Regions from separate parts of the Sporosarcina sp. Y838 genome, predicted to be linked through region 3. Evidence: riboswitches for the same ligand, from Rfam matches in the RefSeq annotation. Region 3 holds a riboswitch; each other region holds the start of a gene.

Region 1 (2,203 bases), on a different contig from region 3:
AACAGTATAAAAGTGATTTTGTAGAGGTTTTAGACATGAAGGGTTTTCTGGATTTTAAATATTTGGAAGTGAAGCTCCTTGAAATTTTTCAATCCGAGCAGTTTTTGGACAAATGCAGGTGTGTCACAGGAGAAACGGCTTGTCTTATCGTAGTGAGGAAAGCTAATTATGTATGGTGGTTTTCCGTTGGAGATTGCCTAGTATACGTATTACATCCGGATCTGATTGCGCTGAACCAATTTCAACTCAACCAAAGGCAATTCTTCGAGTGGATTGGTCAGGTGAATACGTTTGAGCAAGCAGTACCATGCTATACGTCAGGAACAAGGGAATTGAGAAAAGGGAACAACCTTATTTTTTTGACGACTGACGGTTTGGTGGAATGCCCAGGCGAACCTTTTTCAAATCCGTCAAATCTTGTTGCTGAGCTGAATGGAAAAAGACTTGATGAAAGCATTTCACAGTTGTTGATGGAAATTGAAAGACAAAATGTACGAGACAGTACAACAATTGTTGCCTGGAGTGTGGAAGTAGAAAAGGAAGGCAGCATCCCGAGCGATTATAGGGGGATGACGGAAGAGATAAAGCAAACGCAGAACGTAGATTGAAAATAGATAAACTCCCGCGTCAGCATGATTGCTAACGCGAGGGTTCATCGTTTTACTTACTCATTTTCTTTTTCTTGCATTTGGGTTCATGCGTTCACGCTTTGGTTTCAGGGAACTCAGTTCAGCAAACTCGCGAGCAATTTCTTCACTCATGTCACCAGGTTTTATTTTTTGGTTTTTCGGTGTCTGCGGTAACGAACGCGCGTTGTTCCCGCCAGTTTTGTTGTCATCTCTCCCCAATTATAACAGCTCCTTTCAATCAGTAAGTACTTTGTTAAGGTGGCTTTATAAGAGGGATTTATCCAATGAAAATTTTTGCAATAGAAAAAGACCTTTTACAATAGGAAGTTAAGTAGTATAATGGAAGTTAATTAAATATTCTTATCAAGAGAAGCAGAGGGAATTGGCCCTGTGATGCTTCAGCAACCTCTGACCTGATCAGGAAGGTGCTACCTCCAACAAGATTAATTCTTGAGAGATAAGAGCTTAGAGCCCAAAAAGAACCCTCTTTTCTTATCATACAGAAAAAAGGGTTTTTTATATTTTAAAAAGGTAGGAAATTATAAGGTTTTACGATGGATTGCCTCGAGTTGCAGGTGCCTACCGCTTTTTTAAAAAATCATACATATAAAATCGAAAAGGGAGAGACGAAAAATGCCAATCAATATACCGAAACAATTACCGGCAGTAGAACTTTTAAAGAAGGAAAAGATATTCGTGATGGATGAAGAACGTGCAACATCCCAAGATATACGTCCTATGACTATTGCAATTCTGAATTTAATGCCTGAGAAAGAAAGAACTGAGTTACAGCTTCTACGATTGCTGGGAAATACACCTTTGCAAGTAAATGTTACATTTTTGAATACAGCAACACATGATTCGAAAAATGTTAGTAAAACACATCTAGATGCATACTATGCGACATTTGAACAAGTAAAACATCGCCGTTTCGATGGCTTGATCATTACCGGTGCACCCATTGAGCATTTGGAATTTGAAGATGTTAACTACTGGAAAGAATTAACGGCAATTATGGAGTGGTCAAAATTAAATGTAACATCAGTTTTACATATTTGTTGGGGAGCTCAAGCAGCTCTTTATCATCATTATGGAATTGGAAAATTTGAATTGCCTAAAAAATGCTCAGGCGTTTTTACACATCGTTTATCCGATCCTACCATCAATCTTTCACGAGGCTTTAATGATGAATTCAGAGCGCCGCATTCACGCTATACGTCTGTCTCAATAGAAGAAATTGAAAATGATCCTCGTTTACTTCTACTCGCCAAGTCTGAAGATGCAGGAGCTTTCATAGTCCTTTCCAAAGACAACAAACATATTATGGTTACAGGTCATTTGGAATATGACGCGGATACACTTGCGGAGGAATATGCACGTGACCTTAAAAGAGGGGTAGACATTGAGATACCACAAAACTATTTTCCGAATGATGATCCCACTAAAGAACCTTTGAACACATGGCGCTCACATACTCATTTGCTTTTCTCAAATTGGCTTAATTATTATGTCTATCAAGAAACGCCTTATGTGTGGGAATAACTGTTTAATGACCTTTTTATCGTATAGTGCAT
Region 2 (2,203 bases), on a different contig from region 3:
AAGGATTTTGCATCGCCAACGTTAGCTACGTGCGACCAGATTTTAACGTTGTCAATTACGTTTCGACCAGCCTCACGCCCGCCTTTGATACCGAAAACGATAATGGAGCCGAAGCCGTTTTTCAAGTACTTTTTCGCAAGGTCATATGATGGGTGATCTTCGTTCCCAGTATACGTTACCCATTCAACAGATGGATGCTGTTTCAAGAATTCTGCCACTTTGATAGCATTTTCATTATGTCTTGTCACACGCAGATGCAATGTTTCAAGTCCTTGTAAGAAGTTAAAGGCACTATCCGGATCCAGGCAAGGTCCAAAGTCTCGCAACAATTGCACACGTAGCTTAGTGGCAAACGCCGCGCCTGCAGTGTCAATTCCATAACGAAGGCCATGGTAAGATTCATCCGGCTCAGTAAAGCCTGGGAACCGTCCTTGTGTCCAATCAAACGTACCCGCATCAACAGCAACTCCACCGATTGTTGTACCATGTCCGCCAATCCATTTCGTTGCAGAGTGGATCACGACATCTGCACCAAATTCGATTGGATTTGAACCGTATGGAGATGCAAATGTACTGTCTATAAGAAGTGGTAGACCGTTTTCATGTGCAATGTCCGCAACCGCTTCAATATCAAGCACATGTAAACTTGGATTACCAATTGTTTCTGCAAATAAAGCTTTTGTTTTATCTGTAATCGCTGCGCGGAAGTTTTCAGGATCCGTTACATCGACAAATTTTACATTGATGCCGTAACGCGGAAGCGTATTGGCAAATAAATTATACGTACCACCATACAAATTGCTTGCCGCGACAATTTCATCACCTGCGCCTGCGACATTTAAGATTGAAAATGCAATAGCCGCCATTCCTGAAGATAACGCAACTGCCGCCGTTCCTCCTTCAAGAAGTGCAATACGTTCTTCAAAAACAGCAACGGTTGGATTTGTAATACGCGTATAGATGTTGCCTGCTTCTTGCAGTCCAAACAATTTTTGAGCATGTTCTGTATCACGAAATACGAATGATGAAGTTCTATGAATTGGAACTGCACGAGAACCTGTTACAGGATCGGGTTTTTGTCCACCATGTAGAAGAAGTGTTTCGGGTTTAAGTTTTGTCAAAGTCATTACCTCCAAAGTTTTTTAGATGGAATTGATTGTGATCTGCGGAGACGCTGGGGTATTTTGGAAATAAAAAATAACCCCCTTCGCTTAAGAAGAGGGTTACGCTTTCGCTTTTTCCTCCCCTTATCTTTCAGATCCATCGAACCGATCTGTAGGAAGTAGCACCTTTACAAGCTGGTCGCTTGTCGGTTGCCGGGCATCGCAGGGCCTATTCCCTCCGCCGCTCTTGATAAGAGTTTGTATCATTCAGTTTTCCATCTTGTGACATAGTATAGTAGATAGCGCGAGACAAAGTCAAGAGATTATTAAATAATTTTTCTGAACCTTGCGTTTACCTCTAATGTTACAATTAATTTACCAATGTTTTGGAGGAATGGTTATGTGGTTATGGATTACAAGTGTACTAGTTTCGGGATATGCCATCGGTTGCTTACATGGATCGGTTGTCGCACAGATAATTTCGGGCGTTAACCTAAAAGAAACCGGGGTGAAAAATGCCGGTGCTTCGAATGCCACAATCGTTCTCGGGAAAAAATTCGGCGCACTGGTTGCTGCAATCGATATCGGTAAAGGTGCAGTAGCTGTCCTATTTGTGAGATATTTCGCAGAGAATGCAGGACTTCCAGGAGAAATTGTAGCTTTACTATTATTCCTCGCGGGTACTGCAACCGTGATTGGGCACAACTTCCCGTTTTATATGAAGTTCAACGGCGGCAAAGGAACCGCCACGATTATTGGCGTGCTGCTCGCCATCGACTGGAAGGTTGGACTCGTTGGTTTTGCATTATTTGTCATCGTGGCGCTAGTAACAGACTTTCTCGTGTTTGGCGTGCTGATGCTGTACGTGACGCTCATCGCGATGGCAGTTTGGGCAGAAGGATACGGGCCCATTATAGCGGCAGTATTATTATTCGGCATCGCAATTTGGAAACATATCGAGAACTTCCGTCGGATGAAAAACCGTAGCGAGAAACAGGTTTCTACAGTTTTTAAAAAGAAAACATCTAAAAACTAAGGATTTTCCAACAATTAGGAAACAGAGGCGAATACACACCTCTACCCATTTGTATCATTCGTTT
Region 3 (2,203 bases):
GTAGAAGGTAAAAGGAATAAGATGACCATGTATGTATTAGTTTATATGAATATCGTTTTTTTGCTTGTCTACGCAAGCCTTTGTTATGGTTCTATTCTTTATATTCTGTTTGGAATCATAGGCGGCGCAATCCTAGGAATTACAGAAAGTCCATATTGGTTCTTATTATTCCTATTGCCAATAGCCGCGCTGCCCTTTTTGTATTTCGTGCATACCTTGTGGAAATCTCACTATCCCAACTTTAAAAAGGAATATTTAACAAAACATTCGATTCAAGTGCCCCCAGAGAGATGAGTATTTCCAAGGCAGCCGTTTTGGTAGCCGACGGATTATATTCCTACACACGCCCATCTCTGAATCATGTGGGGACCGCCCAAATATGGTTTCCAACCGCCGATATCCACACCCCACAAAACCGACGCACCGACAGTCACTAAGTCACACAAAACGCTATCCAGAAAAACCGTTAAGAAGTAACAAAGAAACCCTACCAAATTTAAATCGGATAATTTTCTGTAATCCGAAAGTGCCAAGAGCACCTATTTCACTCACTTACTCACCAACTTAAAAGCATTATCGAAACTGAACGGATCTAGTTCTTTCCTCACAACCAATAAAACATTCAAACATCGTATATCTTACTCAATATAGTAAAAAATCACAAAATTATATTTTCAGACATTGACTTATCTAAATGGATAGACTAGTATGAATATCAATTACATAGCTAAAACTCTTATAAAGAGAGGCGGAGGGATTGACCCTGTGAAGCCTCGGCAACCATTGAACAGTGTTCAAACGGTGCCAATTTCAACAGATTTATTATGAATCTGACAGATGAGAGGTTTTGCACGCGATATTTGTTATGCGGCGACCTCTTCTTTTAGGAAGGGGTCGTTTTTATATGGCAGGGGCGTTTATTATAACGAAGAGGGGGATTATGATGACTCAGAAAAAAATTGAATTGGCAACATTTGCGGGTGGGTGTTTTTGGTGTATGGTGCAGCCGTTTGATACGCAACCCGGTATTGAAAAAGTAGTTTCCGGTTATATTGGAGGCGTCACTGAAAATCCGACGTACGAGGAAGTGCGTGCGGGGGTTACGGGACATACGGAAGCGGTTCAAATCACATACGATCCGACTGTCTTTTCATATGAAAAACTAGTAGACCTCTATTGGCAGCAAATTGACCCGACGGATGCAGATGGTCAGTTTGGCAGTCGTGGAACTTCTTACCGCACGGCGATTATTTACCATCATGAGGAACAGCGACAAGTTGCGGAACGCTCAAAAGAGGCGTTAATCCAAAGTGGTCGCTTTGAAAAACCAATTGTTACTGAAATCGTTCAAGCCACAATCTTTTATCCTGCCGAGGACTATCATCAAGACTATTATCAAAAGAACCCAGAAAAATATAAAGTCTTCAAAGAAGAGTCGGGAAGAGCGCCCTTCATTCGCGAGAATTGGAATGGGAAATTGGTAGAGGCGTCACTTAAAAAGTAAATAGTTTTAAAGTATAGTTGACACATCGGAATAGATGGATTATTATGAATATCAATTACATAAACAAAACTCTTATAAAGAGAGGCAGAGGGACTGGCCCTTTGACGCCTCAGCAACCATTGAATTCATTCAAACGGTGCCAATTCCAGCAGATGTCGTTCGTCATCTGACAGATGAGAGGTTTTGCCTACAAACTACGTGTTGCGGCGACCTCTTAGTTCACAAGAGGCCGCTTTTTTATCTTTTTTCAGCAGAAGACTCTCACCTCTATAGGTGGGAGATGAATGTGGTTTTGTTATCCTGTTCAATGGGTGTCCAACCGCCCGCTGAACGAGGAGGAATGAAGTTCAATTCCTCCCTGATAAAGCCTCCGGCGGATGTCACAGATTTTGAAAGGAGTTAATCGAGCAAGCTCGATTCAAAATCTGGACGCAATTACGCCGAGGCGTAATTGATTGCCAATCATCAGATTAGACGTTGTGACCGTCACTCAGAAAAAAAGGAGGATGCGCAATGGTTTTGAAAGTGAATGATGTAGTTAAAATCGATGCGATTACGCAGGCGCTGAAAGGTTTGGATTTTGGAGAGGTACACATTACCATCCATGAAGGACAAATCGTTCAAATCGATCGAACTGAGAAAAAACGGTTCCCAGTACTGAAAACTGAAAATAAGAAGTGAAGCTGACCGGACAACCGG
Region 4 (2,203 bases), on a different contig from region 3:
TTTTTCATTTCACCAGCATATTCAGTACCACCAATGAGAACGATGCGTTTTTCCATAGACACAATAATGAACGTCTCGGAATTCGTACCGTCAACTGCAGGATCCGCTTTAAAAGAAGGAGCTGAAATGATAGTAAATTGCGCTTCGTGTTTCGAGAGCTCTACTTCAGTCGGGCGAATAAACAATTGATGGACGAATAGGTTATGCCAAGCAAATTCATTCACGACTTGAATGGATAGACGTGAAGCTGGATCTGCACCAGCGAATCCTTTGAAGACGAACAGTTCGTCTTTAACTTTTAAGTGTGTAAGCATTTTATTATATAATGAGTCAAATACATCAGATGAAATCGGACGGTTTACGCTGCCCCAATCGATTTTGTCTTTGGAGGACGCTTCCTCGACAATATATTTATCTTTAGGGGAACGACCTGTATACTTCCCTGTTTGAGCCGTGACTGCTCCATCGGAAGTCAGTTGAGCTTCTCCACGTGATATCGCTTTTTCAACAAGTTGTGGTACTGAAAGTTGAATTTTTATATTTTCACCGGAAAGAAGGTTATTTAGATCGTCGCTAATCTTTGCTGTAATCATAATTATGTACCGTCCTTTACTCATAGTCCCATATAATTGGGTGTCATGTCATCACATTTCTTAAATAGTATAACACATTAAGAATAATAATCTATATTAATCAAAATCTCAAGCAATTAGTTGTAAAATCGGCAAAGAAATTTGACAGGGAACAAGTTTTTTCGTAGCATATATAGTTGAACGGATACTCTTATCCCGAGCTGGTGGAGGGGTCAGGCCCAATGAAACCCGGCAACCTGCAATGACTTATTTGTCTGCGCAAAGGTGCCAAACCTGTAGCAAGGCACAGTCCTTGTATGATAAGAGTGAAAGGTGCTTTTAAAATCATGCCTTTCCTCATGTATTAGTACGTGAGCGAAGGGCTTTTTAATTTGTTTAGCCCTTTATCCTCGTGTATAGAGCTCGCAGTGGCTTGTAGTCTTTCCTGAATCCGGGAGGACTCTACATGGGACATATGAGTACCGTATCAATCTCGTAGGATATAAGGAGGAAAAGACATGACTAACCGCCGACTGTTTACTTCAGAATCGGTAACTGAAGGACATCCAGACAAAATGTGCGACCAAATTTCAGATGCTATCCTTGATGCTATTTTGGAGGAAGATCCAAATGCACGCGTAGCATGTGAAACGACAATCACTACAGGACTGGTACTCGTAGCAGGTGAAATCACGACGACTACATATGTCGATATTCCAAAAGTTGTGCGCGAAACTGTTAAAGGCATTGGTTACGTTCGAGCGAAATACGGATTTGATTGGGAAACGTCTGCAGTTCTCACTGCGATCGATGAACAATCAGCCGATATTGCTGCGGGTGTTGACCAAGCACTTGAAGCGCGTGAAGGATTAATGACAGATGACGAACTTGAAGATATTGGAGCAGGCGACCAAGGTTTGATGTTTGGTTATGCTTGTAATGAGACACCAGAACTGATGCCATTACCAATCAGCTTAGCCCATAAACTATCCTTTAAACTTGCACAAGTACGTAAAGATGAAACACTTTCGTACCTAAGACCGGATGGGAAAACGCAAGTGACTGTAGAGTATGATGAAAATAATATACCCGTCAGAATTGATACGATTGTTATTTCAGCACAACATCATCCTGAAGTGACACTTGAGCAGATTCAAAGTGATATTAAGGAATTCGTTATTAATCCAGTTGTACCAACTAATTTAATTGATGAAGAAACAAAGTACTACATCAATCCGACTGGCCGATTTGTAATAGGTGGACCTCAAGGAGATGCGGGTCTGACTGGTCGTAAAATCATTGTTGATACGTATGGTGGTTATGCACGTCATGGCGGTGGGGCATTTTCGGGGAAAGATCCTACAAAAGTGGACCGCTCAGCTTCATACGCGGCTCGTTATGTTGCAAAAAACATCGTTGCAGCAGAACTTGCAGACCGCTGTGAAGTCCAGTTGGCTTATGCAATCGGTGTAGCTCAACCTGTATCGATTTCGATTGATACATTCGGAACAGGTACCGTTGAGGAGAGTAAACTCGTGGAACTGACACGTGAACTCTTTGACCTTCGTCCAGCAGGTATTATTAAAATGCTTAATCTCCGTCGTCCTATCTACAAGCAGACGGCAGCGTAT

What was found. Region 3 has a riboswitch for S-adenosylmethionine ahead of msrA (peptide-methionine (S)-S-oxide reductase MsrA). Riboswitches for the same ligand answer to the same signal wherever they lie in the genome.
Region 1: linked by a shared signal. The riboswitch ahead of metA (homoserine O-acetyltransferase MetA) and the one ahead of msrA (peptide-methionine (S)-S-oxide reductase MsrA) in region 3 are both predicted to bind S-adenosylmethionine.
Region 2: linked by a shared signal. The riboswitch ahead of AC1TO4_RS15240 (O-acetylhomoserine aminocarboxypropyltransferase/cysteine synthase family protein) and the one ahead of msrA (peptide-methionine (S)-S-oxide reductase MsrA) in region 3 are both predicted to bind S-adenosylmethionine.
Region 4: linked by a shared signal. The riboswitch ahead of metK (methionine adenosyltransferase) and the one ahead of msrA (peptide-methionine (S)-S-oxide reductase MsrA) in region 3 are both predicted to bind S-adenosylmethionine.

The regions. Positions count from the first base shown of each region.
Region 1 covers NZ_JBXCJD010000005.1:295,122-297,324, reverse strand. The annotation lists gene AC1TO4_RS09745 (PP2C family serine/threonine-protein phosphatase) at 1-608, shown strand, start outside; gene AC1TO4_RS09740 (hypothetical protein) at 669-848, opposite strand; SAM riboswitch class I at 987-1,093, shown strand; gene metA (homoserine O-acetyltransferase MetA) at 1,263-2,171, shown strand.
Region 2 covers NZ_JBXCJD010000015.1:28,781-30,983, reverse strand. The annotation lists gene AC1TO4_RS15240 (O-acetylhomoserine aminocarboxypropyltransferase/cysteine synthase family protein) at 1-1,121, opposite strand, end outside; SAM riboswitch class I at 1,245-1,360, opposite strand; gene AC1TO4_RS15235 (glycerol-3-phosphate acyltransferase) at 1,504-2,139, shown strand; gene AC1TO4_RS15230 (aminotransferase) at 2,194-2,203, opposite strand, start outside.
Region 3 covers NZ_JBXCJD010000002.1:136,328-138,530, reverse strand. The annotation lists gene AC1TO4_RS03430 (hypothetical protein) at 1-294, shown strand, start outside; SAM riboswitch class I at 734-844, shown strand; gene msrA (peptide-methionine (S)-S-oxide reductase MsrA) at 944-1,504, shown strand; SAM riboswitch class I at 1,574-1,684, shown strand; gene AC1TO4_RS03420 (YezD family protein) at 2,018-2,185, shown strand.
Region 4 covers NZ_JBXCJD010000023.1:14,184-16,386, forward strand. The annotation lists gene pckA (phosphoenolpyruvate carboxykinase (ATP)) at 1-593, opposite strand, end outside; SAM riboswitch class I at 781-899, shown strand; gene metK (methionine adenosyltransferase) at 1,091-2,203, shown strand, end outside.